DNA from 3 places in the Micromonospora sp. RTBAU3-60 genome. Region 2 is predicted to be linked to each of the others. Evidence: riboswitches for the same ligand, from Rfam matches in the RefSeq annotation. Region 2 holds a riboswitch; each other region holds the start of a gene.
The links. A riboswitch is a leader RNA that binds a small molecule or an ion and turns the genes downstream of it on or off. The one in region 2 is predicted to bind cyclic di-AMP.

Region 1 (9,630 bases), on a different contig from region 2:
GCTCGGTCACCCCCACCTCGTCGGCCACGTCACGCAGCCGTGCGGTGGGGTTGCGCGCGATGGCCAGCAGCACGTGCCCGTGGTTGGTGAGGAAGGTCCAATTCCGGCCGCTCCCGTTCTCGCCCGCTGTCGTCGCCATGGTGGCCATGGTATGGCCCGTCCGGCGGTCAGCGAGCCCGGCGGCGGGCGGGCCACCGGTGGCCGGGCCCCGGGCCGGCCGCTGGTGACCGACGACGTATGAAATCCATATCACGTAAATCTTGACGTATCTTGGCTCAGGGTGTGACCGTGGTTCCCGAGGCCGCCTCTGCCGCCGGCCGGGTTGACCAGGCCATTTTGCGCGAGACCGAGGTGACTGCATTGACGCCGACCACTCCCGAGCAGGCGCTCGCCGAGCTGTCCGCTGGTAACCGTCGCTTCGTCACCGGAGCGCCTCGTCATCCGAACCAGGACGCCGAGCACCGTGCCGCCGTCGCCGACGGCCAGCACCCGTTCGCGGTGATCGTGGGCTGCGCCGATTCGCGGCTCGCCGCCGAGATCATCTTCGACCGCGGCCTGGGTGACCTGTTCGTGGTGCGGACCGCCGGCCACACCGTCGGCCCCGAGGTGCTCGGCAGCGTCGAGTACGCGGTCGCCGTGCTGGGCACCCCGCTGGTGGTGGTGCTCGGCCACGACTCGTGCGGCGCGGTGCAGGCCGCCCGCGAGGTGGTCGCCACCGGCACGCCCCCCGCCGGCCACCTCGGCGCGCTGGTGGACGCGGTCGTGCCCAGCCTGGCCCGGGCCGCCCGGCAGGGCGTCGAGGACCTCGACGACATCGTCGACATCCACATCGCGCGGACGGTGGAGGCGATGCTGGCCCGGTCCGCCGTGCTCGCCGAGCGGGTGGCGGCCGGACGGTGCGGGGTAGTCGGCATGTCGTACCGGCTCAGCGCGGGCGAGGTGCGGACGGTGGCCGAGGTGAAGGCGGGCGTGACGTTGCCGGTCCCGGCCGCGCCCGCGGCTCCGCCGCCCACCGCCGTCGCCGGTTGAGCCCTAGTTGACGACGAGGGGCCGCCCCGCTGGTCGCGGAACGGCCCCCTCGGAGCGGTACGGCAGCTACAGCATCGACACGTGTACGTGGTCCGTGTGGTTGGAGGGCCCGCTGTAGGACTTCCACCCGGTCGCCGGGAACCAGATCTGCCGGTTCCAGATCACGTAGTAGACGCCGAGCCGGTCGGCGTTGCGGATCACGAAGGCGGCGAGGTCGTTGCCGTACCTTCGCATGTCGTTGTTGTGCCAGGGGGAGAAGCCGCTGCGCTGCAGGGACCAGTCGCAGGCCCGGCCCTTGGGGTGCTCCCAGGGCCCGCCCGGGCGGTAACAGCCCACGAAACGGTCGAAGCCGGCCCGCTTGACCTCCTTGTACATGTGCAGCGTGCGCGGGGTGATGTAGCCCGAGGTGGTCGGGTCCTTCACGCTGCGTGATTCGGGCAGCCAGCCCCCGTCGGCGGTCCGGCCGGGACCGATGCGGGCGACCGGGGAGGTGGCCGAGACCAGGCCACCGGTGAACCCGCGCCCGCCGACCAGCGCCAGCGCCTTCTCCGCCTCGGCCTTCTCGCGCTTCATCGCGTTGGTCTGCTTCTGCTGCTCGCGGACCTCCGCGTCGAGCGCGATCTTGGCCTGCTCGGCGCGATTCTTCGCGGCGTTGACCGCGGCGAGCTTCTGCGCGTTCATCAGGTTCAGCTCGTCGAGGGCGGAGGCCCGCCGGACAAACGAGTCGGGTGCGTTGCTCTCCAGCAGCATGGCCATCGCGCCCATCCGGCCGGTCCGGTAGGACTGCGCGGCGATCTCGGTCACCTGTGGCCGCAGCGCGTCCAGGTCGGCCTGCGCCGCCCGGATCTCGAGGCCCAGTTGGAGCTGGCGCTGCTTCGACTTGTCCAGCTTCGCCTTGGCTTGCAGGTAGCCGCGGTTGGCCGCGTCGATGACCTCGGTGATGAGCGGCGGATCGTTGTCCTCCTCGTGCCCCGAGGGGGTGGGGGTGTTGGGTGCGGCCAGCGCCGGGGTGGGCCCGGCGACGATGGCGAACGCGGCGAGCACGGCCGCCACGGGTGTCAACCAGCGGCGCAGGGGTGCCGTCAACAGTGTTCCCTTCCGTCGACCGCCGACCGGGTTAGCTGACGGGTTCGGGACGGAAGTGGCCCCTACCGCCTGCGCGGATTCACCCCAGGTACCTGGTTCCCCGGTTCGCCGTGGGGCGATTGGGCGGTGGCACCGCAGGCGCCGGTGCGCGCCTTCGGCGGTGACCGGCAGTGAGGTTACCCGACGTCCCGGCTGCGGAGCTACGTCCCGAAGCCGACCAACCGCACGTTTTCGTCGTCGCCCTGCGTGACCAGGGTCGCGTTTGAGTCGGACGGTCACGCTCCGGAGTGTCACCATGTGGCCTCGGTGCTCCTCTCCGGTCCGGACCGTCCGGCGGCCGCTCCGCCGAGCGCCTCCAGCGCGTCGTGCCGTTCGGCCGGCGGCCGGGACGCCGGCGGGCGAGGCTCGGGGTCCGTCGCGGCGCCGGCCCGCCCGGCGGTGCGGACCACCGCCGCCAGACCGGTGGTCAGCGGTACGGCGGCGATCAGGCCGAGCGTGGCCACCGCGCTACGGACGATCTCCTGGGCCATGAACTCGCTGGTTAGGATCTCGATCACCGGTCGCGAGTCGGCGACCAGCAGGAGCAGCAGTGGCAGCGACGCGCCCGCGTACGCCAGCACGATGGTGTTGACCGTGGAGGCGATGTGGGCGCGGCCCACCCGGGTGGCCGCCCGGTAGAGCTGCATCCGGGACAGCCCGGGGTTCGCGTTCGCCAGCTCGGTGACCGTGGCCGCCTGCGTGACCGTGACGTCGTCCAGCACGCCGAGCGAGCCGATGATGATGCCGGCCAGGAGCAACCCGTGCAGGTCGACGTCCTGCTGGAACATCGACAGCGTGGTGGCGTCCTCGCTGCCGTAGCCGGTCAGGTGGGTGGCCGCGGTGGCCAGGGTGCCGAGGAGACCGGTCAGCACCAGGCTGCCCAGGGTGCCGAGCACCGCCACCGAGGTCTCGGCGGTGATCCCGTGGGTCAGGTAGAGCACCACGAACATGATCAGCGCGGCGCCGACGATCGCCACCAGCAGCGGCGGCTGGCCGGCGCCGATCCCGGGCAGCACGAAGCCGAGCAGCACGGCGAAGCTCGCCACCAGGCCGCCCAGCGCGGCCAGCCCGCGCCAGCGCCCGAACGCCACGATGGCGACGGCGAAGAGCACGGCCAGCCCGACCAGCGGTGTACCGCGCTGGTGCTCGGCGATGTTGTAGCTCTTGGCCGTCGGATCGGCCGGGTCCATCAGCTCGACGAGGATGACCTTGTCGCCGACCTCGACCCGTGGCGAGCCGGGGCCGGCCGGGAGGGGTGCCTCGATCTGCCGGCCGGCGTCCGGGCCCTGCTCGGCGGCGACCGTCGCGGTCCCGCAGGGACCCGTGGGCCCGCCGGCGCCCTCCTCCGGCGTCGGCGGGCACGGCTCGGTGACCACCCGGGTCACGGTGCCGTGGTAGCGCGGCAGGTTCGCGTCGCCCGCCGGCTCCCGGCTGTCCCGCGGCCAGAGCACCAGCGCGGCGACCACGGTCGCCAGGAACAGCGGCACCACCGTGGCGACCAGGATCCGTCGCACCCGGGGCGGGGCGGGCGGAGCGGGACGGGTGTGGTCGGCGCCCATGGCGAGTCTCCGAACGAGTCACGGCTGGATACGTGTCACCGGGCTGGCCGGCTCACCGGGCCGGCGCTGGCGCCGGCGAGCGAGCGGAGACCGGTCGTCGCCGGGAATGTTAGCCAGGCCGGGAGGCCGCCGCAGCCGATGTGCGATCTCCCTGGTTCCGCCCGGCCCGCTCCGCGGCGCCCACTAGCGTGGTTGCCGTGCGAACGGCGACAGCGGTGACGACCGGACCGTGGGTCCGGCTCCTGCTGCTGCTCGGCACCCTGGTCGGGCTGGCCGCCATGCACACCCTCGGCCACGGCGCGCACGCCGGCGGGGGCCCGACCGGTCACGCGGTGGGTGGCCACGGCGCCCCGCCGGCTGTGATGGTCGCCACGACCGGCGACTGCCCGGGCGACGACTGCAGCCACGCCCGGATGCTCCCGCCGGCGGACGGCAGCGCCCAGGTGCTCCCGCTGGTGGACGCCCGCGCCCGGGCGCTCCCGCTGGGCGACCTGGGCGGCGACCGGTCCGGCTGGAGCATCTGTCTGGCGGTGCTCGGCGCGTTCGCCGTCACGCTGCTGGTCGCCCTGCTGCTGCGGGCCCGGTCCGGGGCCGGCGGGCCGACCGCGAGTCGGCCGCTCCGTCCCGCCCCGGGACCGCGTGCCCCGCCGCCCCGGCCATACGGGCTGCGCCTGACGACGGTGTCGGTGCTGCGCAGATAGGACGCCCCGGCGCGGGTGGACCGGAAGACCGGTGCCCCGCGTCCGCCGTCCGCTGCGTACGTTCCGACACCGAAAGGCTTTGCCATGTCCACTCGTACCCTCGCGCGTCGGGCCGCCCTGGCCGGCGCGACCGTCGCCGCGGCGCTCGCTCTGGCCGCCTGCGGCGGCGACCACTCGACCGCCGGGACCGACCACGCCATGCCCGGCGGGACGGCCAGCGGGTCGCCCTCCGCCGGAGCCTCGTTCGGCGACGCGGACGTGATGTTCGCCCAGATGATGATCCCGCACCACCGGCAGGCCGTGGAGATGGCGGAACTGGCGGACGGCCGGGCTGCCGACCCCGAGGTGCAGAAGCTGGCCGCGCAGATCAAGGCGGCCCAGGGGCCGGAGATCGCCACCATGACCGACTGGCTGGCTGCCTGGGGCCGGCCGGCGCCCCCGCCGGGAGCCGGTCACGGCATGCCGGGGATGGACCACGGGATGCCCGGGATGATGTCCGACGCCGACCTGGCGAAGCTCAAGGCGTCGTCCGGGGTCGACTTCGACCGGCAGTTCCTGACCATGATGATCGCCCACCACGAGGGCGCGATCACCATGGCGCGGGAGGAGCTGGGCCGGGGCGCCAACCCGGACGCCAGGGCGCTCGCCCAGCGGATCGCCGACACCCAGCAGGCCGAGATCGACACCATGCGGAAGCTGCTCGACCGGCTCTGAAGCCGGCAGGGCGCGGGGGTCCGGACCATCGGGCCCGGACCCCCGACCGGGCCGATCAGCCGCGCTTCATCAGCCGGCCGACGGCGGCCATCATCTCGGTGGCCATCTCGTCGGCGCGGCCCTCGGCGGCGCCCTCGTGCATGCAGTGCCGGGCGTGCCCGTCGAGCAGGCCGAGACCGACCTTGTCCAGGGCGGCCTGGATGGCGGAGATCTGGGTCAGCACGTCGATGCAGTAGCGGTCGTCCTCGACCATCTTCTCGATGCCGCGAACCTGGCCCTCGATACGGCGGAGCCGCGCGAGGAGCTGGTCCTTGCTGGCGGTGTAGCCCCGGGTCGGGGTCGTCGGTGCGGTCATGCCATCCAGGATAGCGTACCCCTTGGGGGTATGGTACGGTCCTCTTCGTTGGCTGATACCCCCACGGGGTAGCGGTAACAGGAGAGTGGTAGCCGTCTCTCCTTCAAATACCCCCGAGGGGTATAGGATGGGGCGGCGAGAGGGGAGTTGCGATGGTCACCACGACGTACCAGGTGCAGGGCATGACCTGCGGGCACTGCGTCAACTCGGTCAGCACCGAGGTGAGCGCGATCGGGGGCGTCACCGACGTCCAGGTCGACCTGGCCTCCGGCCAGGTCACCGTCACCAGTGAGAGTCCGTTGGACCTGGACACCGTTCGCGCCGCCGTGGACGAGGCCGGTTACGACCTCGTCGGGGCGTGACGGGTCCCCGGACCCGAAGGAACCGAGGTACCCCATGAACACGACGACGAAGCTGAGCGGCTTCGCCCTCGGCCTCGCGGCGGTGTTCGGCACGGCGTACGGGGTCGGCCACCTGGCCGGCCCCGTCACCCCGGCCGCCGCGACCCGGCACGACGCCACCGATGCCGACCACGGTGACGGAGGTCACGGTGACGCGGGCCACGGGGCCGCTGCCACCGACCACCTGCCCGGCGGGCTGCTCGTCTCCGACCGCGGCTACACCCTGCAACCGGTGACCGCCCCCGCCGGCGAGTTCGCCTTCCGGATCACCGGCCCCGACGGCCGGCCGGTCACCCGCTACGACGTGGCGCACGACAAGCGCATGCACCTGATCGTCGCCCGGCGTGACCTCTCCGGCTTCCGGCACGTCCACCCGGAGTTGGCCGCCGACGGCACCTGGCGGGTGGCCTCGCCGCTCGCCGGCCCCGGCGTCTGGCGGGCGTTCGCCGACTTCACCCCGACCGGCGGCGCGCCGTTGACGCTCGGGGTCGACGTCACGGTCCCCGGCACGCTGGCCGACCGGCCGCTGCCGGCACCCGCCGCCAGCACCACCGTCGACGGCTACACCGTCACCCTGAGCGGCACCCCGCAGCCCGGCCGCACCAGCCCGCTCACCCTGAGCGTGAGCCGGGACGGGCAGCCCGTCACCGACCTCCAGCCCTACCTCGGGGCGTACGGGCACCTGGTGGCGCTGCGGCAGGGCGACCTGGCGTACCTGCACGTGCACCCGGAGGGCGCGCCCGGCGACGGGCGGACCCCGGCCGGGCCACAGATCAGGTTCGCCGCCGAGGTGCCCCCGGCCGGCACGTACCGCCTCTACCTGGACTTCCGGCACGGCGACGCGGTGCACACCGCGGAATTCACCGTCGTGGCCGGCGACTCGGGCACCCCGGCGACCAGCGCGCCGGCCCCGACCACCACACCGACCCCGGAGGCCGGCCACGGCACCCCGGGCCACGGGCACAATTGACCGGAGGTGCCGCGATGACATCGACCGCCAAGTCCCTACCGGTCGCGCCGAACCAGATCGAACTCGCGATCGGCGGCATGACCTGCGCCTCCTGCGCCGCCCGGATCGAGAAGAAGCTCAACCGGATGGACGGCGTCGAGGCCACGGTCAACTACGCCACCGAGAAGGCCACCGTCCGGTATGCCGACGACGTGACCCCGGACGACCTGATCGCCACGGTGGAGAAGACCGGCTACACCGCCGCCGTGCCGCCGCCGCCCGCCCAGGCCGCGGCCGGGGCGACCGCCGAGCCCGTGGACGAGCTGCGCGGGCTGCGTACCCGGCTGTGGGTCTCGGTCGCGCTGGCCGTGCCGGTGATCCTGCTCGCCATGGTGCCGGCCTGGCAGTTCACCTACTGGCAGTGGCTGTCGCTGACCCTGGCCGCCCCGGTCGTGGTCTACGGCGGGCTACCGTTCCACCGGGCCGCCTGGATCAACCTGCGGCACGGCGCCGCGACCATGGACACCCTGGTGTCGCTCGGCACCCTCGCCGCGTTCGGCTGGTCGCTCTGGGCGCTCTTCCTGGGCGACGCCGGGATGCCCGGGATGACCCACCCATTCCGCTTCGACATCACCCGCGGCGACGGGGCCGGCAACATCTACCTGGAGGCGGCGGCCGGGGTGACCGCCTTCATCCTCGCCGGCCGCTACTTCGAGGCCCGGTCCAAGCGGACCGCCGGCGCCGCCCTGCGCGCCCTGCTGGAGCTGGGTGCCAAGGACGTCGCGGTGCTCCGCGGCGACCGGGAGATCCGGATCCCGGTGGACCAGCTCGCGGTCGGGGACCGGTTCGTGGTCCGGCCCGGCGAGAAGATCGCCACCGACGGCCTCGTCGAGGAGGGCACCTCGGCGGTCGACGCCAGCATGCTCACCGGAGAGTCCGTCCCGGTCGAGGTCGGGCCGGGCGCCACCGTCGTCGGCGCCACCGTCAACGCCGGCGGCCGGCTGGTCGTCCGGGCCACCCGCATCGGCGGGGACACCCAGCTCGCCCAGATGGCGAAGCTGGTGGAGCAGGCGCAGACCGGCAAGGCGGCCGTGCAGCGGCTCGCCGACCGGATCTCCGGGGTCTTCGTGCCGATCGTGATCGCCCTGGCCGTCGGCACGCTGGGCTGGTGGCTCGGCACCGGGTCAGGGACGACGGCCGCGTTCACCGCCGCGGTGGCCGTGCTGATCATCGCCTGCCCGTGCGCCCTCGGCCTGGCCACCCCGACCGCGCTGCTGGTCGGCACCGGGCGGGGCGCCCAGCTCGGCATCCTGATCAAGGGCCCCGAGGTGCTGGAGTCCACCCGCCAGGTCGACACGGTGGTGCTGGACAAGACCGGCACCGTCACCACCGGGAAGATGACCCTGGTCGACGTGCTGCCGGCCGCCGGCCAGGACGCCGACGAGCTGCTCCGGCTGGCCGGCGCGCTGGAGGCGGCCTCCGAGCACCCGATCGCCCGGGCGATCGCCGACGGCGCGGCCGAGGCCGGACCGGTGCCGCCGGTGACCGGCTTCGCCAACGTCGAAGGGCTCGGCGTGACCGGTTCGGTCGACGGCCGGGACGTGGTCGTCGGGCGGCTCCGGCTGCTGCGGGAGCGCGGTCTCGACGTACCCGAGGCGGTCCTGCGGGCGGCGACCGACGCGGAGGCCGCCGGCCGGACGGCGGTGCTGGCCGGTTGGGACGGCCGGGCCCGGGGAGCGCTCGCGGTGGCCGACGTGGTGAAGCCGACCAGCGCGGCGGCGGTCGCCCGGCTACGCGACCTCGGGCTCACCCCGGTGCTGCTCACCGGCGACAACACCACGGTCGCGCGGGCGGTGGCCGCCGAGGTCGGCATCGACCAGGTGATCGCCGAGGTGCTGCCGGCCGACAAGGTCGACGTGGTGCAGCGGCTCCAGGCCGAGGGGCGGACGGTGGCCATGGTCGGGGACGGCGTCAACGACGCCGCCGCGCTGGCCCAGGCCGACCTCGGGCTGGCCATGGGCACCGGCACCGACGTGGCGATCGAGGCATCCGACCTGACCCTGGTCCGGGGTGACCTGATGGCCGCCGTGGACGCCATCCGGCTCTCCCGGCGCACCCTCGGCATCATCAAGGGCAACCTGTTCTGGGCGTTCGCCTACAACGTGGCCGCCCTGCCGCTGGCCGCCGCCGGCCTGCTCAACCCGATGATCGCGGGCGCGGCGATGGCCTTCTCGTCGGTGTTCGTGGTGGCGAACAGCCTCCGGCTGCGGCGCTTCCGGCCGGTCGGCTGACCTCCGCACCCGCCGCCGGTCCCGGCCCGCCCGGGACCGGCGGCCCGGCGCCTTGCTCGCCGGGCCGGCCGATCGCCGGCCCGGCGTGCTGCCCGCGGACCGCGCGTCCGGCGGTCGCGCCGGATCCTTGGCACACTCGACTCCGTCGCCGCTCGATCTGGCCGGGGCGCGGGCGGCGGCCCAGGATCGGAGCCCCGGTTGACCACGGGCCGTCACCGACGGCCGACGACCGTACGGGAAGAGCCATGTCCGGTACCGCCGCGATCCGCGCCGCCGCCCTGGTGATCATGACGGCCCTCGCCACGGCCTGCCAGCCGTCCGCCGAGGAGGACACCGGAGCGCCGGCCGGCAACTGGGTGGGCACGCCGACCGCCACCGCACCGGCCCCGACCGTCACCGCGTCGCCGTCGCCGGTGACCGCCGCGAACACCGCCGCGGTCTGCGCCGAGGTCGACAAGCTCATCATCGCCAAGAGCAGGCAGATCGCCACCGACTCCGCCGCGGCA
Region 2 (9,630 bases):
ATGGGCAGCAGCCCGACCAACGGCCAGCCGTCCAGCCCGACCTGCAACGGCAGCTCGGTCACGGGCCTCGGCATCCAGAAGGCCATCAAGATCATGTACAACGCGATGCTGATGAAGACCTCGTCGTCGTCGTACCTGAAGTACCGCACCTGGACGCTGCAGGCGGCCAAGAACCTCTACGGCAGCACCGGCTGCACCGAGTTCAACACCGTCAAGGCCGCCTGGGACGCGGTCAGCGTGCCGGCGCTGTCCGGTGACCCGACCTGCTCGGGCAGCACCACCCCGCCGCCGACCGGCTCCTGCTCCGGCCAGAAGCTGGCCAACCCCGGCTTCGAGTCCGGCAACGTGAGCTGGAGCGCCTCCTCCGGGGTCATCACCAGCTCCACCGGCCAGGCCGCGCACAGCGGCTCGTGGAAGGCGTGGCTGGACGGCTACGGCACCACCCACACCGACACCCTGTCCCAGTCGGTGACGATCCCGTCCGGTTGCCGGGCGACCCTCACCTTCTGGCTGCACATCGACAGCGCGGAGTCGACGACCACCACCGCCTACGACAAGCTGACCGTGAAGGCGGGCAGCACCACCCTGGCCACCTACTCCAACCTCAACAAGGCCGCCGGCTACGTCCAGAAGTCCTTCGACGTCTCGTCGCTGGCCGGGACCACCGCCACCATCTCGTTCACCGGTGTGGAGGACGTCTCCCTGCAGACCTCCTTCGTCATCGACGACACCGCGGTCAACCTCTCCTGAGCACAACCGGAGCGGCCGGCCGTCGTCCTCCCGACGGCTGGCCGCTCCGTGGCTGCTCCATGCCGGGATTGTGCCGTCCGGGTCCGACGGCGGGCGGCGCTCAGCCCGGGCGACCCGCCCGGGCGTCACCGCCGCGGTTGAGCCGGGCCAGCACGTCGTCCACCGCCCGGCTGAACAGCTCCACCTGTCGCACCGGCTGCTCCTCGAGCCCGCCGAGCCGCGCGGCCAGAGCGTCGACGTCGGCCTGGGCCGAGGCGCTGACCTGGGCGTCGAGCTCGGCGAGGGCGGCGTTGACGGCCACCACGACGTGCCCGCAGACCGCCGCCAACCCCTCCCCGGCCAGTGCCGGGTCCACCGTGACGGACTCCAGCCGGCCGCCCTGGACGACCCGGGCCCGGACCCGGCCGTCGGCCGCCGTACCCTCGGCGCGGAGCAGCTCGCCCGGGTCGCCGTCGGGGTGCTCGGCCGCCCGCGAGCGCATGGCCGACAGCGCCTGCTGCGTCCTGGTGAGCAGCTCGTCGAGGCTCGCCGCCGCGGAGAACGAGTCGTTGGTCATATCCGCGCCTTCTTCACGTCTTTCCGGAGCACCGCGACGATAGCAACCGCCCCGACCCGGGCACCGCGAGCACCCAGAGCCCGGAACCCGGAGGGAGCGGCCATCCGGGCGGGACGGCCACTCCTTCCGGGTATCAGCGCGGAACGCGGGTCAGCGCAGGCGTAGCTGCTGGCCCGGGAAGATCAGACCCGGGTTGTCGCCGACCACGCGCTTGTTGCGCTCGTAGAGCGCCTGCCAGCCGCCGGCGAGGTGCTTCGCCTCCGTGATCAGCGACAGCGAGTCACCCGGCTGGACGGTGTAGGTCGCGCCGCCCGACGCCGGCGCGGTACGCCGGTGGCTGCGGGTGGCCGGCTGGTCGCTGCGGGACGGCCCCTTCTTCGTCACCTTCTTGTGCGGCTTCGGGGAGCCGGCGTCCTTGGTGGAGTAGTGCCTGGTGGAGCCGCCCTTCTTGCCGCAGACCGGCCAGGCGCCGATGCCCTGTCCGTCGAGGACCTTCTCGGCGACGGCGATCTGCTCGCTGCGGCTGGCCAGGTCGGCGCGGCTGGCGTACTTCTGGCCGCCGTAGCCGTTCCAGGTGCTCTTCGAGAACTGGAGGCCGCCGTAGTAACCGTTGCCGGTGTTGATGTGCCAGTTGCCGCCGGACTCGCACTGGGCGATGGCGTCCCAGTTCACGCTGGACGCGCTGGCCGGCGCGGCCGGCCCGAGGATGGCGGCGGCGCCGGTGGCGGCACCGACGACGAGCGCCCCGACGGCGACGCGACGCTGCGTGGCCCGCCGGTGGCGTGCGACGTATTCAGTTGCCATGTTGGTTTCCTCCACGCCGACGAGGTGAGCTGTCGGGTTCGGGCCGAGGAGCCCGGCCGCCGGAAGGGCGGCTTCACCCCGAGGTGTCGAGCACCGAGGAACATGTGGGTCCCCCGCTCCCGCCTGAGGTCCAGTGACCGACGGGCCGGCGGCGGGATTAGGCGTTGCCGGCCCGTGGTGTCCGCGATCGCGAACGCAGTCGACGTTAGGGACGGATTCGGACGATCGCCCACTTCTTGTGAAGTTCTTCACCCAGCCGGGCGAAGGCCGCACCGTACGAGTTGCGCGACGTCCACAGGTGCCTTACAAGCGGCCGTCAGTAGGTCAGGCCGAAGCCCTGCGGGAAAAGCGGAACCTGCCCGTCACCGGCGTTGATGGGCTGCTGGTCAACGGAGTTCATCCAGGTCATCGGCAGTTTTCCGGTCGGCGCGTACCCGCCGAAGAGGACGTCGGCGACGCCGGCGCCCTCGGTGCCGGGCAGCCAGGAGGCGAGCAGCGCGGCCCAGTTCGGCAGCTCGCCGGCGACGTCCAGCGGCCGGCCGGAGACCAGCACCACGATCACGGGTACGCTGGCGTTGCGCAGGGTCGCGATGGTGCGCAGGTCGTCCCGGTCCAGGCTCATGGCACCGGTCCGGTCGCCCTGGCCCTCGGCGTACGGTGTCTCGCCGACCACGGCGATCGCGGCGCGGTAGCTGCTGTTGATGCCGGTGCCGCGCTGGTTGTAGGTGACCGTCGTGGTCGGACCGACGGCGGCGCGGATGCCCTGGAGGATGCTGGTGCCGGGGGTGATGTTGCCCGACGAGCCCTGCCAGGAGATGGTCCAGCCACCGCTCTGGTTGCCGATGTTGTCGGCGTTCTTGCCGGCCACGAAGATCTTGTTGTTGTCCCGGGCCAGCGGCAGGATCCCGGCGGAGTTCTTCAGCAGCACCTGGGACTCGCGGACGGCCTGCCGGGCGAGCGCCCGGTGCGCCGCGCTGCCGACCGTCGGGGTCCAACTCCGATCCGTGTACGGCCGCTCGAAGAGGCCCAGCTCGAACTTCTTGGTGAGGATCCGCCGGTTGGCGTCGTCGATCCGGCTCATCGGCACGTGCCCGTTCTGCACCTCGGCGCGGAGGGTGCTGATGAACGTCTTCCAGGCGGTCGGGACCATGACCATGTCGATGCCGGCGTTGATCGCCGTGGTGACCTCGGCGGCGGTGAAGCCGGCGCTGCCGTCGATCTGGTCGATGCCGTTCCAGTCGGAGACGACGAAGCCGGAGAAGCCCAGCTCTCCCTTGAGGACAGTGGTGATCAGGTACTGGTTGCCGTGCAGCTTCACGCCGTTCCAACTGCTGTAGGAGATCATCACCGCGCCGACGCCACGCTGCACCGCCGCCTGGAACGGGGGCAGGTGGACGGCCCGTAGTTCGGCCTCGCTGAGCTGGGTGTTCCCCTGGTCGTCGCCGCCGGTGGTGCCGCCGTCGCCGACATAGTGCTTGGCGGTGGCGAGCACCGAGGTGGGCCCGCCGAGGGTGTCACCCTGCAGGCCGGTGACCAGGGTGGACATGCTCGACGGCAGGTCGGGGGTCTCACCGAAGGACTCGTAGGTGCGGCCCCAGCGGTCGTTGCGGGCGACGCAGAGGCAGGGCGCGAAGTCCCAGTCGACGCCGGTGCCGGCGACCTCCTCGGCCACGGCCTGGCCGATCTGCTGCACCAGGGCCGGGTCGCGGCTGGCGCCGAGGCCGATGTTGTGCGGGAAGATCGTCGCCCCGTACACGTTGTTGTGCCCGTGCACGGCGTCGACGCCGTAGATCATCGGAATGGCGAGCGGGGTGGCGAGGGCGGCCCGCTGGAAGCCGTCGTACATGTCCGCCCAGGCGGTGGCGGTGTTCGGCGTCGGCGCGGAGCCGCCACCGGAGAGGACCGAACCGAGCCGGTAGGTGGTGAGGTCGCTCGCCGTGACCGAGCCGCGCTCGGCCTGGGTCATCTGGCCGATCTTCTCGTCCAGGGTCATCCGGGAGAGCAGATCGGCGACGCGGGTGGTGACCGGCAGCGTGGGGTCCTGGTACGGGTAGCCGGCGGCAGCGGCCGGGGCGGGCGCGGCCACGGCGGTGACCGCGACGACGAGGAGGGCGAGGCCGAGGGGGCGGTGGCGGATCACGGGTCGCTCCTTTCGAAGGAACGTGAAGGCCGTTCACCAGAACCCTAGGCCAGCGGGACATTGATCGACACCACTGCGTTCGTCACCCTGCGCGAAAAGTCCTCGCGGTTGCCGGAGCGGGCGCGCGCCGCCCCGGCACCGACTACGGTGGCGAGGTCCGGCACGGTCGCCGGGCCCGGGGCGCACGCAGGCGGAGATACATGACTGACTACGGACACGAGCTGGCCTTCGGCGGCTTCCTCACCCCCACCGCCGGCCAGTTCGCGCAGGTGGTGTCGCTGGCCAAGCTCTGCGAGCAGGTCAACCTGGACCTGGTCACGTTCCAGGACCACCCCTACCAGCCGGGCTTCCTGGACACCTGGACGCTGATGTCCTACCTGGCCGCGGCGACCAGCCGGATCCGGTTGGCCGGCAACGTGCTCAACCTGCCCCTGCGCCAGCCGGTGGTGCTGGCGCGCAGCGTGGCCAGCCTGGACCTGCTCACCGGCGGCCGGGTCGAGCTGGGTCTCGGCGCGGGGGCGTTCTGGGAGGCGATCGAGGCGGTCGGCGGTCGGCGGCTCAGCCCCGGCGAGGCTGTGGACGCCCTGGACGAGGCGATCCGGGTGATCCGCGAGGTCTGGGACGCCGGGCGGCGGGACATGGTCCGGGTCGACGGCGCGTACTACCGGGTGGTCGGGGCGAAGCGGGGACCGGCGCCGGCCCACCCGGTGGAGATCTGGGTCGGCGCGTACAAGCCCCGGATGCTGCGGCTGGTGGGGCGGGCGGCGGACGGCTGGCTGCCGTCGCTGTCGTACCTGCCCAAGGGGTCGGCCGAGCTGCCGGGGCTGAACACGCTGATCGACGAGGGCGCCGAGGCCGCCGGGCGGGACCCCCGGTCGGTCCGCCGGCTGCTGAACATCAATGGCCGGTTCACCCGCTCCTCCACCGACTTCCTCGCCGGGCCACCGGAGCAGTGGGTGGAGGAGCTGGCCGGACTGGCGCTGGACCACGGCATCTCCACCTTCATCCTGGGCGCCGACGACCCCACCGCCATCCAGCTCTTCGCCCGGGAGGTGGCGCCCGCGCTGCGCGAGCTGGTCGCCGCGGAGCGCGCCGAGCCGGGCACCCGGGCCAGCGCGGTGGCGGAACAACGCGAGGCGATCGAGGCCGGCGGGTCGACCACGCTCACGGTCACCCCCACCCCCGATCCCGGGGTACGGCTGACCGACCACCAGCTGTGGGACGAGTCCACCCGCCCGGTCGCCCCGCGGGCGCCGGCCGGGCACGTCTACACCCCGCACGGGCAGGCCGTCGGCGCGCACCTCGTCGACGTGCACGACCACCTGCGCCAGGAGTTGGCACAGGTGCGCGACCTGCTGGAACAGGTCAAGCGGGGGGTGGTCTCGGCCGGTGCCGCCCGGGCCGTGCTCAACCAGATGACCATGCGGCAGAACAACTGGACGCTAGGGGCGTACTGCGCCGCGTACTGCACGGTGGTCACCCAGCACCACGGGCTGGAGGACAACTCGATCTTCCCGCACCTGCGGCGGTCCGACCCCGGGCTGGGCCCGGTGCTGGACCGGCTGGAGGCGGAGCACGTGGTGATCCACGATGTCGTGGAGGGCGTGGACCGGGCCCTGGTCGACCTGATCCGCAACCCGGGCGACTTCACCGAGGTCCAGAAGGCGGTGGACATCCTCACCGACACCCTGCTGTCGCACCTGTCGTACGAGGAGCAGAACATCGTCGAGCCACTGGCCCGCCACGGCTTCTACGCCGGCCAGATCTGACCGCCGGCGGCCGCCGCCACGGGGCCGTCGGCCATCCCAACCACTGACCAATTTTCGCGTTAGCGCAGGTCAGATGGGCCGAGCTACGGTGGGCGGCAGAGGTGATGGCAATGGTCACGATCTATGTCGACCTGTCCTACCACGACTGGGACCGGGTGAAGGGCGAGTTCGACTGGGGGGCCGTCCGCCGGGCCACCTCCCCGGTCCTGTGCCTGCGGGCCACCTACGGCGATCCGCAGGGCTATCACCCGCCCAGCCCCCACGTCAGCGAGATGGCGCACGGTGCGGCCAGCGCCGGCTTCGACGTGATCGGCGGCTACCACAACCTGATCCGGGGCGATCAGGCCAGCACCAACCGGCAGGTCGACTACCTGCGGAGCACCCTCGACGGGATCGGGGCGGTGTGGGCGATGCTCGACGTCGAGCGCTACCCGGAGCTGGTCGCCAACGGACTGTGGCCGCGCTTCGACGACGTACGCCGGTTCGTGGACCGCTGGCACGCCGTCGACCAGCGGGTGCTGGCGATCTACCTGCCGAAGTGGAACTGGGACGGGAACCTCGGCCGGCCCGACCTCCGGCCGCTCAACGCACCCCTGGTCGCCAGCGACTACGGCAGCAACCCCACCGGCGCGCCCGCTGCCGTCTACGCGCAAGGTGGTGGGGACGGCGGCCCGGGCTGGGCCGCGTACGGCGGGGTGACCCCGTCGATCTGGCAGTACGGGTCGAACGTCGCCTGCCCCGGCGCGTCCGGACAGACCGACTGCAACGCATACCGTGGCACGCTCGCCCACCTGCGGGCCCTGTTGACGAAGGACGACACCATGACCCCCGCCGAATTCTCCGCGATCCTGTCCGACCCGGCTGTCGCCGCGAAGATGCGCGCGCTGCCCTGGCAGTACATCGGTGGCGGCATCCCCGCGGGCATGTCGACGCTGAACGTGCTCAACGACCTCTACCAGACCACCCATGCCGCCCCGACCGCCGCCGCGATCGCCGCGGCGACCGTGCAGGCACTTGGCGGGCAGGCCCCGGCCGATGCCGCCGCCGCCATCGTGGCCGCGATCGGCAAGGACCGGGCGGCGGCACTCGCCGCGGCCCTCACCGCAGCCACCCAGTAGCGACGGCGGTGGTCTCCGTCGGCCGCGACGGGGCTGCCGCGGCCGACGGAGGCGGCGGGCGCTACAGCGTACGGGCCAGCCGGTCGGCGAGGATGCGGGTGAACCGGGCCGGGTCGGCCAGCTCCCCGCCCTCGGCGAGCAGCGCCATCCCGTACAGCAGCTCGGCGGTCTCGGTGAGGGCGGTCTGGTCGCCGCCCTGCTCGTGGGCCTTGCGCAGCCCGGTGACCAGCGGGTGGGTCGGGTTGAGCTCCAGGATCCGCTTGACCCGGGGCACCTCCTGGCCCATCGCCCGGTACATCTTCTCCAGCGTCGGCGTCATGTCGTGCGCGTCGCCGACCACGCAGGCCGGCGAGGTGGTCAGCCGCGAGGAGAGCCGGACCTCCTTGACGCTGTCGGTCAGCGCGCCGCTCATCCAGCTGAGCAGGTCGGCGTACTCCTGCCGCTCGGCCTCGGCCTTCTCCTTCTCCTCGTCGGTCTCCAGGTCGACCTGCCCCTTGGCGACCGAGCGCAGGGTCTTCCCGTCGTACTGGCCGACGCGCTCGACCCACACCTCGTCGACCGGGTCGGTGAGGATCAGCACCTCGAAGCCCTTGGCGCGGAACGCCTCCAGGTGCGGCGAGTTCTCGATGGTGGCCCGGTTCTCGCCGGTGGCGTAGTAGATCTCGGTCTGGCCGTCCTTCATCCGCTCCACGTAGTCGCGCAGGGTGGTCAGCTCGGCCGGGTCGTGGGTGCTGGCGGCCCGGACCAGGTCCAGCAGCGCCTCGGTGTTGTCCGGGTCCTCGAGCAGCCCCTCCTTGACCACCGCGCCGAACTCACTCCAGAAGGTGCGGTAGGTCTCCGCCGACATCTCCTTGAGGGTGGCGAGGACCTTCTTGACCAGGCGGCGGCGCACGGCGCGGATCTGCCGGTCCTGCTGGAGGATCTCCCGGGAGATGTTCAGCGACAGGTCGTGCGCGTCCACCACGCCCTTGACGAAGCGCAGGTAGTTGGGCATCAGCGCATCGCAGTCGTCCATGATGAAGACGCGCTTGACATAGAGCTGCACGCCGCGACGGCCCTGCGGGGAGAACAGGTCGAGCGGGGCGTGCGAGGGCAGGAAGAGCAGCGCCTCGTACTCGAACGTGCCCTCGCCGCGCATGTGGATGGTCTCGAGGGGATCGGCCCAGTCGTGGGCGACGTGCCGGTAGAACTCCTTGTACTCGGCCTCGTCGACCTCGTCCCGGGAGCGGGCCCAGAGCGCCTTCATCGAGTTGAGGGTCTGCTCCTCGCGGGTGGTGGCGCCGTCCTCACCCGACCGCTCGACGGTCATCCGGATCGGCCAGGCGATGAAGTCCGAGTACCGCTTGACGATCTCCCGGATCGTCCACTCGGCGGTGTAGTCGTGCAGGTTGTCCTCGGCGTCGGCCAGCTTGAGATGCAGGGTGACCGAGGTGCCCTGCGGGGCGTCGTCGACCGACTCGACCGAGTAGGTGCCCTCGCCGGTGGACTCCCAGCGGGTGCCCCCGCCCTGCCCGGCGCGGCGGGTCAGCAGGGTGACCTTGTCGGCCACCATGAAGGTGGCGTAGAAGCCGACGCCGAACTGGCCGATCAGCTCCTGGGAGGCGGCGGCGTCCTTGGACTCGCGCAGCTTGCGCAGCAGCTCGGCCGTGCCGGACTTGGCGATGGTGCCGATCAGCCCGATCACCTCGTCGCGGGACATGCCGACGCCGTTGTCCCGCACGGTCAGCGTGCGGGCCTCCTTGTCGACCTCGATCTCGATGTGCAGGTCGGCGGTGTCGACCTGCAGGTCCTTGTCGACCAACGACTCCAGCCGCAGCTTGTCCAACGCGTCGGAGGCGTTCGAGATCAGTTCGCGCAGGAAGACGTCCTTGTTCGAGTAGATCGAGTGCACCATCAGCTGGAGCAGCTGACGGGCCTCCGCCTGGAACTCCAACGTCTCGACCCGGTCGCTCACACCGACTCCCTTCCATGTCGCGGGCCTTCCGGCGGAAAGGATACGAGGCGTGCGCATCCGGCCACCGCAGGGTGGCGGATTCCAGCTGGTCCAACCAGTTGACGGGTTGATGTGTCGGGGACCACACTGCTGTCATGGCCTTCGCCCCGGTCCCCCGCGCCTCGGTCTCCGACCACGTCTTCGGCCAGCTCCGCGACGCCATCGTCAGCGGCCGTTACCGGCCCGGCGAGACGCTGCCCGGCGAGCGGGAGCTGGCCGCCGCCTTCGAGGTCAACCGGCACGCCGTCCGGGAGGCACTGCGCCGGCTCCAGCAGCTCGGGCTGCTCCGGGTCAGCCAGGGCGGCGCGACCCGGGTGCTCGACTGGCGGGTGCACGCCGGGCTGGACCTGGCGCTGTCGCTGGCCCGGTCAGGCGACGTACTCCCGGTCGAGACGCTGGTCCGCGACATGCTGGAGATGCGGGCCTGCGTCGGGATCGACGCGGCCAGGCTCTGCGCCGAACGCGGCGACCCGGCGATCACCGCGGAAGTGGTCCGGGCC
Region 3 (9,630 bases), on a different contig from region 2:
GGCAGGGCTCGGCCGGCGGCACCGGCTTCGGCACCCCCGGCGGCTGCTGGTTGCAGGCGTAGAAGGCCGGCTTGTTCGACGCGAAGTCCGGGTCGATGGTGACCAGGCCGGTGTGCGGGGTGCCGGTCGACTGGAACGGCGCCTTCATCAGGTCGAAGTAGTGCGACCAGTCCCAGTAGGGGCCTGGGTCCCAGTGCATGCCGGCGACGGTCCCGGCGGTGGTGCCAGGGACGTTGTCGTGACCGAGGATGTGCTGCCGGTCCAGCGGGATCTGGAACCGCAGCGCCAGGTGGCGAACCAGCTTGGCCGAGGTCCGGTACATCGCCTCGGTGTACCAGGTGCCGTGGCCGGCGAAGCCCTCGTGCTCGATGCCGATGGACTTGGCGTTGACGTACCAGTTTCCGGCCTGCCAGCCGACGTCCTTGGCCTTGATGTGCTGGGCCACGTATCCGTCCACCGAGCGCAGCGTGTAGTGCCAGCCGAGGTAGGTCACATCCTGGACGAGCCGCACGCTGGGGCCGAAGTAGCCCTCGGTGTCGTGGATGATGATGTACTCGATCTTCTGCTGCGCCGGCCGGTTGCCGATGTCGTAGTTGCCGTAGTCCACGATGTTCGTCTCGGGGATCGTGTATTCGCCGTACGGCGCGGGGATCCACTCGCAGGCGAGGCGGACCGGGCACTCGATCCCGTCCGGCCGCTCGGCGCGGCGCAGCCCGAGCTTGTGCAGCCCGGACTCGTCCGGCGTCACCGCGGTGGCGGCGAGGGTCACCCGCTGGCCGTCGTCGGTGGTCCGGCTGGCGCCCTGGCTCAGCTGGTCGTACACCTCGTCGGCGAAGGCCGCCGCGGCGTCCTCGGTGTCCGCGCCGGAATACCGGGCCACCGCGCCGTACCAGGCCGCCGGGTCGCTGCCGGCGCCGACCGGCCCACCCAGTTCCTTCTGGTACGAGGCCAGCAGCGCCGCGCCGCCCCGGATGTTGGCGGCCGCGTCGGTGCGCAGCGTCTCCTTCGACTCGCCGGTGAGGTCGGCGGCAGCGTCCATGGTCTGCAGCGAAGCCTGGGGCAGGGCGTCCCCGGACGGCGCAGCCGCGGCGCTCAGGTCGACGGTGAGCGGGCGGGACTCGTCGCCGCGGGGGTCCTCGTTCTCGTCCACGTGTGCGCTGGACGGGGTCGAGGCGACCTGCTCGGCGTCGGTGAGGTGCATCGGGCCGTAGCCGCCGCTGGTGCTGGGCTGGCCGGTGTGGGTGTCCCAGCGGGACTCCAGGTAGGAGACGCCCAGCAGGACGCTCTGCGGCACGCCGTACTCCGCCGCCGCGGTGGCGTACTGCTGCTGGCGGTCTGCGCTGTCGGTGGTCCCGGCGGTGAGGGGTGCCGCCGCGGTGGGACCGCTGGTCGCGAGAGCGGTGGCCGCCGCGACGGCGGCGGCCAGCAGTATCCGTCTGCGCGGTGGCAGTGCTGAGAGGTGCATTGAACCTCCAGATAGGGATGGGGGTGACTGCGCCCCCACCCTCACTCCGCCGATGCCCTGTGGTCAATACCTTTCCGAATTGAGATGTTGTCCGTAGAAAACCTTCATGCCCCGCTTGTTCGCGAATCCGGTACGGAGTGTCACGGCCCAACGGGTTGCGGAACGATAACAACGGTCCCTAGTCTGGTCAGTCGTCGACCGGTAGGTTCACCGTCCAACCCGGGTGGTGACGGTCGGACACCGCCGAGTCGCCTCCGGGCGAGCCGGGGACCCAGGTACCTGGGGTGAATCCGCAGCCACTGCGGTAGGGCGCCTCCCTTCCCGCCCGAACCCGTCAGCTAACCCGGTAGGCGGTCAGGAAGAAGGAGTACGGAGCCCGGTGGCATACCATGCCCCGCGGCCACCGTCGGTCCGGTCGGTCGACCGGTCGGCGGCTGCGCCGCGTTCACGCTGGTCCCGCTTCACCACCGCCCTCGCCGCCCTGGTCGGCACCGCCGTCGTCCTGACCGGCGGCGCCACGGCGGCCCACGCCGAACCGTCGGTCGCGGAGATCGAGCGCCAGATCGACCAGGACTGGAACAAGCTCGAACCGATCATCGAACAGGTCAACTCCACCCGCGAGAAGCTCGCTGCCCGGCGCAAGCAGGCCGACGCGCTGGCCAAGCAGATCGCGCCGCTGGAGGCCCGGGTCGACGCCGCCCTCGGGCAGGTCGGCGGGCTGGCCGCCGACGCGTACAAGGGCAACAACCTCTCCACCGTCAACGCCCTGCTGGGCAGCCGGTCGCCGAGCGAGGTGGTCAACGGCCTCGAACTGCTCGACCGCTTCGCGCACCACCAGCGGCAGGAGGTGCAAGCCGTCGCCGAACTGCGCGACCAACTCGCCGCGAAGAAGAAGCCGCTGGACGAGATGGTCGCCCAGCTCACCCGTACCGAAGCCCAGCTCGCGGCGCAGAAGAAGCAGATCGACGCCGAGATCGCCCGGCTTCAGAAGCTCCGCCTCAAGGTCTACGGCAATGGTGGCGGCGGGCCGTTGCGCCCCGCGCCCTGCCCCGCCGGCTACCCGGGCGGCCCGGCCGGTGTCGCGGTGAAGTTCGCCTGCGCCCAGATCGGCAAGATCTATGTCTGGGGTGCCGCCGGCCCGGACCACTACGACTGCTCCGGACTCACCATGGCGGCCTGGGCCAAGGCCGGGGTCTCCCTGCCGCACAACGCCCGCGAGCAGCACGATGTCACCCGGCGGGTGAGCCGCAGCGAGCTACGCCCCGGTGACCTCGTCTTCTACTACAGCGACCTGCACCACGTCGCCATGTACGTCGGTGGCGGCTGGGTGGTGCACGCCTCCCAGTCCGGCAAGCCGATCACCATGAAACGCGTCGACGACGGCCAGATCAACAGTTACGGCCGCCCGGGCTGACCGGTCCGCAGGGGCTCCCGCGCCGCGGGGGCCCCTGCGGCGTGCTCAGCGGGTCGGCCAGACCCGCCAGTTCTGCCAGGACCGGCTCGGGGTCGGCCCGCGCTGCCCCTGGTAGCGCGAGCCGTAGACCGCCGAGCCGTACGGGTGCTCGGCCGGCGACGAGAGCCGGAAGATGCAGAGCTGGCCGATCTTCATGCCCGGCCAGAGCGTGATGGGCAGATTGGCCACGTTGGAGAGTTCCAGCGTGACGTGCCCGGAGAAGCCCGGGTCGATGAAGCCGGCGGTGGAGTGGGTGAGCAGCCCGAGCCGGCCCAGGCTCGACTTGCCCTCGAGCCGGCCGGCGAGCTGGTCGCCCAGCGAGATCACCTCGAGCGTCGAGGCGAGCACGAACTCGCCCGGGTGCAGCACGAACGGCTCCCCCTCCGGCACCTCCACCATCGAGGTCAGGTCGTCCTGCTGCACGGACGGGTCGATGTGCGTGTAGAGGTGGTTGTTGAAGACCCGGAAGAGCCGGTCCAGGCGTACGTCGATGCTGGAAGGCTGCACCAGCGTGGGCTCGAAGGGCTCCAGCGCGAGGGTGCCCGCCTTGATCTCGGAGACCAGGTCGCGGTCGGAGAGCAGCATCGGAACACCATAGCGACCGGAACGGGTGACCTGCGTGTCGGACTACATCTTCGTACACGTGTTCGATAGAATGTCCGCATGGCTTCCTGGTCCGAATTCGCCGCCGACGAGCCCCGACTCGCCGACGAGATCCGCCTTCTCCTGCAGCAGTACGGGCCGGGTTTCGGCTACCTCGCCACGGTCCGCGCCGACGGCGGCCCCCGGGTCCACCCGGTCTCCCCGGTCATCACCGACGAGGGGCTCTACTGCTTCGTCATCGACTCGCCCAAGCGCCGCGACCTCGAACGCGATGGCCGCTACGCGCTGCACTCCTTCCCGCCGGAGGAGAGCGACGACGAGGCGTACGTCGCCGGCCGGGCCCGCCCGGTGACCGACCCGGCGACCGTGGCCCGGCTGGCCGGGATCGGCCGGGCCGCGCCGCACGTCGACTGGCGGCTGTTCGAGTTCACCGTCGAGGTGGCGATGCTGACCCGGCGCGACCAGGCGGCCCACCTCGGCGGGGGCCGGCCGCAGGTGCGGGTCTGGCTCGACCCGCAGGCGACCGCTCCAGCGCGGCATACCTCGACCATGCCCGAGGGCCGGCGCGGCCGGCACGGCTTCGACACCCGCCGCCCGGCCGCCTGACCGCGTAGACGCCGGTGCCGGCCCCGTCCGAGGACGGGACCGGCACCGGTTCGCTGTGCTCGGCGGTTACGCCGCGCGGTAGGCGTTCCACGCGGTCAGCATCCGGCTCGCCTGACCAGAGGTGAACTGGTGCATGCAGGAGTCGTAGGTGTAATCCATGAAGTTGGTGATCGGGTCCAGGCCCGACGCCGTGCAGGTGTCCCGACCGGTCGGGCACTGGTACGCCGGCGAGGCCTCGGCCGGGGTGTCGTCGACGCTGTCGCCCGAGCCCGAGCAGCCGCCCTGGAAGGTGTGGTAGAGGTTCAGCCAGTGGCCGATCTCGTGGGTGCCGGTGTCGCCCTGGTTGTAGTTGGTGGCGGTGCCGCCCGGCAGCGACTCGCTCAGCACGACCACGCCGTCCATGCTGTCGAGCTTGCGCTTCGGGAAGGTCGCCCAGCCGAGCAGGCCGTCGCTCAGCTCACCCAGGTACATGTTCAGGGTGTTCTTGCCGCCCTCGCGCAGCGAGGTCTTCATCTGGCGCTCGGCGGTGGAGCCCGAGATGATGGGGTACCAGGCCGGGTTGGTGACCCGGTTGATCTTCTGGAGCTGGAAGCTGAAGGCGGTAGGGGCACCGCCGGTGCCACCGCTGTACGCCTGGTTGAGCACGCTGATCTGCTGCGTGATCATCGAGTCCGGGATGTTGCCACCGGCCCGGGTGCTGTCCCGCTGGATGACGTGCACCACAACCGGGATGGTCACGGTCGCCAGGGGCGTGGCTCCGGCGCCGGCGCGCGACCGGGCCCGCTCGGCCAGGGCGGCGGCGAGGTCCGCCTCGCGCTCACGGACCTGGGCAACGGTCAGCTCGTTCGGCTCGTGCTTGGCGTGCGCGCCGGCCTTCACCCGGGCGTCCGAGTGGACGTCGACCGGCTCGACACAGCCGCCCGCGGGGGCGGCGGAGAAGGCCGAAGCGGCCGGGACGACACCCACCGCGGCGGTGCTGAGCAGCAGCGCGAGGGTCGTCGACGCGACACCGGCGGCACGCCGGGTCAGCAGGTTGGGACGAGGTCCCATGGGCCCACCTCTTTCTGGCGGCGCGACCGGGGTGTGTCACGCCGTGGCTGAAACGTTGGGGAGACGCTACAACCGATTGACAGATTTGAGAATGGCTATGCATTGGCGACGTGAAGCTTTTTCCTGCTGGGGCTGGGGAGGGGTGTTGCAAGATCATTTCCAGCCGCTCTCGCGACACGTCGAGCCGCCGCGGGGGTACCTGGGTGCACGGGGGCGGTGGCCTCAGGTACAGTGGTGCGGCCTGCGGGTGTAGTTCAATGGCAGAACATCAGCTTCCCAAGCTGACAGTGCGGGTTCGATTCCCGTCACCCGCTCCACCGTGAGGCCCAGATCAGGACAGGTTTCCTGGCTGGGGCCTCAGTCGTTGCTACCGCCTCTTGCGCCGGCGGCGCCCGACGGTTGATCTGCGGCGCTCAGGTCGCGGACGTGCCGGAGACCGGGCTTGCCGCCGAGCTGCACCTCGTCGACCGGGACGAACCCGGTGCGCCGGAGCACCGCGAGCGACGCCGGGTTCTCCAGCGCGGCGGACGCGACCAGCTGGCGCAGCCCGTACCCGTCGCGGGCCAGCTCGCAGACCCGCCGGACGCCGTCCTGCGCCACGCCCCGCCCGGTCGCCCGTTCGGCCACCCGGTAGCCCAACTCGGCGCTGCCGTCGGCGACGTCCACTAGGTTGAACCGCCCCAGCACAGCGCCGTCGTCGTCGACCAGAACGTGGAAGTGGCACCGGCCGGTGGCCTGCTCCGCGAGCAGCGCCGCGTGCCGGGCGGCGAACTCCGCGAAGTAGTCGTCACCCCGGTCCGGCACGGTCCGCGCGAAGTACGCCCGGTTCTCCCGCTCGAAGCGGAGCAGCGCGGGGGCGTGGTGGGCGTCGAGTCGCTGGAGCTGAGGCATCGCGCCACGTTAGCAACGGTGGTTACTCCGGATACGAGCGCAGCTCGACAGTGTTGCCGTCCGGGTCGCGTACGTAGATCGAGGTGCCGCTGCCCCGGGCGCCGAAGCGGGGCACCGGCCCGGTCAGCACGGTGAACGCCCCGGAGTCGATGACCGCTTGCCAGTCCACGGGTGCCACCACCAGGCAGATGTGGTCGACGTTCGACCCGGTCGGCTCGCCGCGTACCAGGTCGATGATCGTCTCGGGACTGACGCGTACCGAGGGGAAGGGCACCTCGCCGTCCCGCCAGCGGTCGACGCGTACCGGTGCCAGGCCGAGCGTGCCGCAGTAGAAGTCGAGGGACCGGTCCACGTCCGCGACGGTGAGGACCAGGTGGTCGAAGCCCGTCACCCGCACCGCGCTCACTGCGCCTCCAGGGCGTACGCCTGCCGGAGCCAGCCGGCGAACAGGTCCGGGTCGATCTCGTCGACGGTCCGGAGCTTGACCGAGGCCATCCGTCGCGCGCCCGGGGCGAGCCGGCCGGAGGCGTCCGCCACGTCCTGCCCACGCCACAGCCCGAAGGTGAGGTACGACGAGTACGCCTTGACCAGGCAGACCGGCGTCCTGCCCGGTCGGTCGCCGAGGCCCCAGACCGGGTGGCCGTGCCACATGGCGCCGGTGGCCTCGGGCAGCACGGAGTCGATGAGGCTACGGAGTTTCTCGCCGGTCTCGCGCAGCGGGATGTCGAGGCCAGCCAGGTAGTCGGTGACGGCATCCATGGGGTTCCTTTCCTCGAAGGGGTCGCTGTCCACCCTGGTCTGGACGCCGCCGTCGACCAAGCCGCGATCGGGCTACGATCGTTGACCAGGATTCAACGATGGGGGTCGGCGTGCTGAAGCGGTACGAGATCGAGACGTTCCTGACGCTGGCCGAGGAGCTGCACTTCGGGCGTACCGCCGAGCGGCTGCGGGTGACCACGGGGCGGATGCTGGCCAGGCTCATCCCTTGACCTTGCCCCTGCGGGAAACCCGAGCGTGGTCCGTGCCGGTCACCGGGACCGGCACGAGGAGGATGCGTCCGTGGAGCTGCTGACCATCGGGGCGTTCGCCCGCGCGGCGCGCCTGACGCCGAAGGCGCTGCGGCTCTACGACGAGCTGGGGCTGCTGCCGCCCACCGCCGTCGACCCGCACTCGGGCTACCGCTACTACGCGCCGAGCCAGCTCGACCGGGCCCGGCTGATCGCCGCGCTGCGGCGGGCCGGGATGCCGCTGGCGGACATCCGGGCCGTCTGCGGCCTGCCGCCCGACTCGGCGGCCGAGGCCGTCGACGCCTGGTGGCGCCGGGTCAGCGCCGACACGGCGGCCCGCGGGCGCGTCGTCGCGCTCCTCGTCGACCAGCTCTCCGAGAGGGGCACCACCATGTCCGAACCCATCCTCCGGTACGCCGTCCGCTGCGAGCCGGGCGCGGTCCGGGACTCCAACGAGGACACCGCGTACGCCAGCCCGACGCTGCTCGCCGTGGCGGACGGCATGCGCGGCCCGGGCGGGGTCGCCGCCAGTGCCGCCGCCGTGGACGCGCTCCGGCCGCTGGAGCTCTCCGCGGCACCGGCCGCCGAGCTGCTCGCCACGCTGGCCGACGCGGTGGCCGCGGCCGACCGCACGGTACGCGCGTCCGCCACCGAAGGGCACCAGCCGGGCACCACCCTCACCGCGATCCTGCGGCGCGGGTCTCAGCTCGCCTTGGTGCACGTCGGGGACAGCCGGGCGTACCTGCTGCGCGGGGGCGAGCTGGTCCGGCTGACCCAGGACCACACGTACGTGCAGTCGCTGGTCGACCAGGGCCGGCTCAGCCCGGCCGAGGCGGCCGCGCACCCGCAGCGGGCCCTGCTGGTGCGGGCTCTCGGGGCGGGTGCCCAGGTGGAGGCCGACCTGGCGCTGCGTACTGCCCTCGCCGGTGACCGCTATCTGCTCTGCTCCGACGGGCTCTCCGCGGTGGTCGCCCCGGAGGCGCTGCACGCCGCGCTCGCCGGGGCGGACGATCCGGAGACCGCCGTCGGGCGCCTGGTCGACCTCGCGTACGCACAGGGCGCGCCGGACAACGTCGCCTGCGTGGTGGCCGACGTGGTGACGGAGTAGCCCGGACCGGTCGGCCGGCCCGAGCGGGCCGGCCGGCCCAGGCCTTAGGGTGGCGATCATGCGGATTGGCATCGTGATCCTGCCCGACCAGCGCTGGTCGGACTCTGAGCGGCGCTGGCGGCAGGCGGACGAGTGGGGCTTCGACCACGCCTGGACGTACGACCACCTGGGCTGGCGGGACCTGGTCGACGGTCCCTGGTTCGATTCGATGACGACGTTGACCGCCGCCGCGACGGTGACCTCCCGGATCCGTCTCGGCACGCTGGTCGCCTCGCCGAACTTCCGGCACCCGGCGGCGTTCGTCCGGCAGGTGACCACCGTGGACGACGTCTCCGGCGGCCGGCTGCTGCTCGGCCTCGGCGCGGGCGGCATCGGCTTCGACGCCACCGTGCTCGGCGGGGAGACCCTGCCGCCCCGGCAGCGGGTCGACCGGTTCGCCGAGTTCACCGAGCTGCTGGACCTGATCCTCCGGGAGGACGGCACCACCTGGCGGGGCGAGTGGTTCGCCGCCGTGGACGCGCGGAACAATCCCGGCTGCGTCCAGCAGCCCCGGGTGCCGTTCGTGGTCGCCGCGAACGGGCCCCGGTCGATGCGCCTGGTCGCAAGGTTCGGGCAGGGGTGGGTGACCACCGGGCTCGGCGGTGACGACCTGGAGAGCTGGTGGTCGTCGGTCGCCGACCTCGCCGGCCGGATGGACGAGGCCCTGGAGCGGGCGGGCCGCGACCTCGCCACGTTGGACCGCTATCTGTCGCTGGACTCGGCGCCGGTCTTCTCGCTCAGCAACGCGGACTTCTTCGCCGAGCAGGTTGCCCGGGCCGGGCACCTGGGCTTCACCGACGTGGTGACGCACTGGCCCCGGGCCAGCAGCTGGTACGCCGGCGACGAGGCGGTGCTGGTGGAGGCGGCCGGTCTGCTGCCCGAGCTGCGCCGGGTCTGACCCCGCCTCAGGTGCCCAGGTCTCCGGTGCTGATGCCGCCGTCCCCGGCGGAGACCAGCCGGAACCGGATGCAGACCACCTGAGTGTCGTCGTCGACCGCGAAGCCCTCCCGGGCCCAGAAGCGGCGGTGCCCCTCCCGCCACTCCTCGATGGACCGGTCCCCCTCCCCTTCGGAGCGGGCGAAGTCCCAGGACACGTCGGCGAAGCGGACCACCTCGACGTCGGTGACCTCGACGACACCCAGCAGCGCGTCGTGGTCGTCGACCAGGACCAGCCGTTCGCCGACGTGTTCCAGCTTCTCGTTCTCGTCGGCATACTCCCTGGTGAGGCCGGCGGTGGCGGTCTTCACGCCGGCGAGCACGAGTGTGTTGAGGTTGGTGCGCATCTCGCCGGGTGTGCCGAGGGCGAGCGTGCGAAGTCCACCGACGCGGGGCCACATCCTGCCGAGGCTAGTCGTCGGCCGACCGCCCGTCGCGGGGATTCCATCCGCCCCACGACCGCACGGTGCGA

Region 1: another riboswitch for cyclic di-AMP. It lies ahead of ACY34I_RS05895 (coiled-coil domain-containing protein); the one in region 2 lies ahead of ACY34I_RS01255 (transglycosylase family protein).
Region 3: another riboswitch for cyclic di-AMP. It lies ahead of ACY34I_RS03440 (C40 family peptidase); the one in region 2 lies ahead of ACY34I_RS01255 (transglycosylase family protein).

What each region holds. Positions count from the first base shown of each region.
Region 1 is NZ_JBUEGB010000004.1:114,829-124,458, forward strand. It holds gene ACY34I_RS05885 (helix-turn-helix transcriptional regulator) at 1-148, opposite strand, end outside; gene ACY34I_RS05890 (carbonic anhydrase) at 361-1,029, shown strand; gene ACY34I_RS05895 (coiled-coil domain-containing protein) at 1,096-2,115, opposite strand; cyclic di-AMP (ydaO/yuaA leader) riboswitch at 2,121-2,251, opposite strand; gene ACY34I_RS05900 (YibE/F family protein) at 2,406-3,713, opposite strand; gene ACY34I_RS05905 (hypothetical protein) at 3,911-4,414, shown strand; gene ACY34I_RS05910 (DUF305 domain-containing protein) at 4,499-5,128, shown strand; gene ACY34I_RS05915 (metal-sensitive transcriptional regulator) at 5,184-5,483, opposite strand; gene ACY34I_RS05920 (heavy-metal-associated domain-containing protein) at 5,636-5,845, shown strand; gene ACY34I_RS05925 (hypothetical protein) at 5,880-6,854, shown strand; gene ACY34I_RS05930 (heavy metal translocating P-type ATPase) at 6,869-9,124, shown strand; gene ACY34I_RS05935 (hypothetical protein) at 9,370-9,630, shown strand, end outside.
Region 2 is NZ_JBUEGB010000001.1:323,035-332,664, forward strand. It holds gene ACY34I_RS01245 (M4 family metallopeptidase) at 1-750, shown strand, start outside; gene ACY34I_RS01250 (YbaB/EbfC family nucleoid-associated protein) at 851-1,306, opposite strand; gene ACY34I_RS01255 (transglycosylase family protein) at 1,457-2,110, opposite strand; cyclic di-AMP (ydaO/yuaA leader) riboswitch at 2,110-2,256, opposite strand; gene ACY34I_RS01260 (glycoside hydrolase family 3 protein) at 2,427-4,250, opposite strand; gene ACY34I_RS01265 (LLM class flavin-dependent oxidoreductase) at 4,451-6,019, shown strand; gene ACY34I_RS01270 (glycoside hydrolase family 25 domain-containing protein) at 6,130-7,137, shown strand; gene htpG (molecular chaperone HtpG) at 7,199-9,091, opposite strand; gene ACY34I_RS01280 (FadR/GntR family transcriptional regulator) at 9,226-9,630, shown strand, end outside.
Region 3 is NZ_JBUEGB010000002.1:278,916-288,545, forward strand. It holds gene ACY34I_RS03435 (N-acetylmuramoyl-L-alanine amidase) at 1-1,465, opposite strand, end outside; cyclic di-AMP (ydaO/yuaA leader) riboswitch at 1,697-1,832, shown strand; gene ACY34I_RS03440 (C40 family peptidase) at 1,845-2,879, shown strand; gene dcd (dCTP deaminase) at 2,925-3,503, opposite strand; gene ACY34I_RS03450 (pyridoxamine 5'-phosphate oxidase family protein) at 3,582-4,127, shown strand; gene ACY34I_RS03455 (zinc metalloprotease) at 4,194-5,177, opposite strand; tRNA gene ACY34I_RS03460 (tRNA-Gly) at 5,421-5,494, shown strand; gene ACY34I_RS03465 (GNAT family N-acetyltransferase) at 5,535-6,068, opposite strand; gene ACY34I_RS03470 (VOC family protein) at 6,091-6,474, opposite strand; gene ACY34I_RS03475 (DUF1801 domain-containing protein) at 6,471-6,827, opposite strand; partial or broken gene ACY34I_RS03480 (LysR family transcriptional regulator) at 6,938-7,036, shown strand; gene ACY34I_RS03485 (MerR family transcriptional regulator) at 7,128-8,183, shown strand; gene ACY34I_RS03490 (LLM class flavin-dependent oxidoreductase) at 8,242-9,120, shown strand; gene ACY34I_RS03495 (ASCH domain-containing protein) at 9,128-9,559, opposite strand.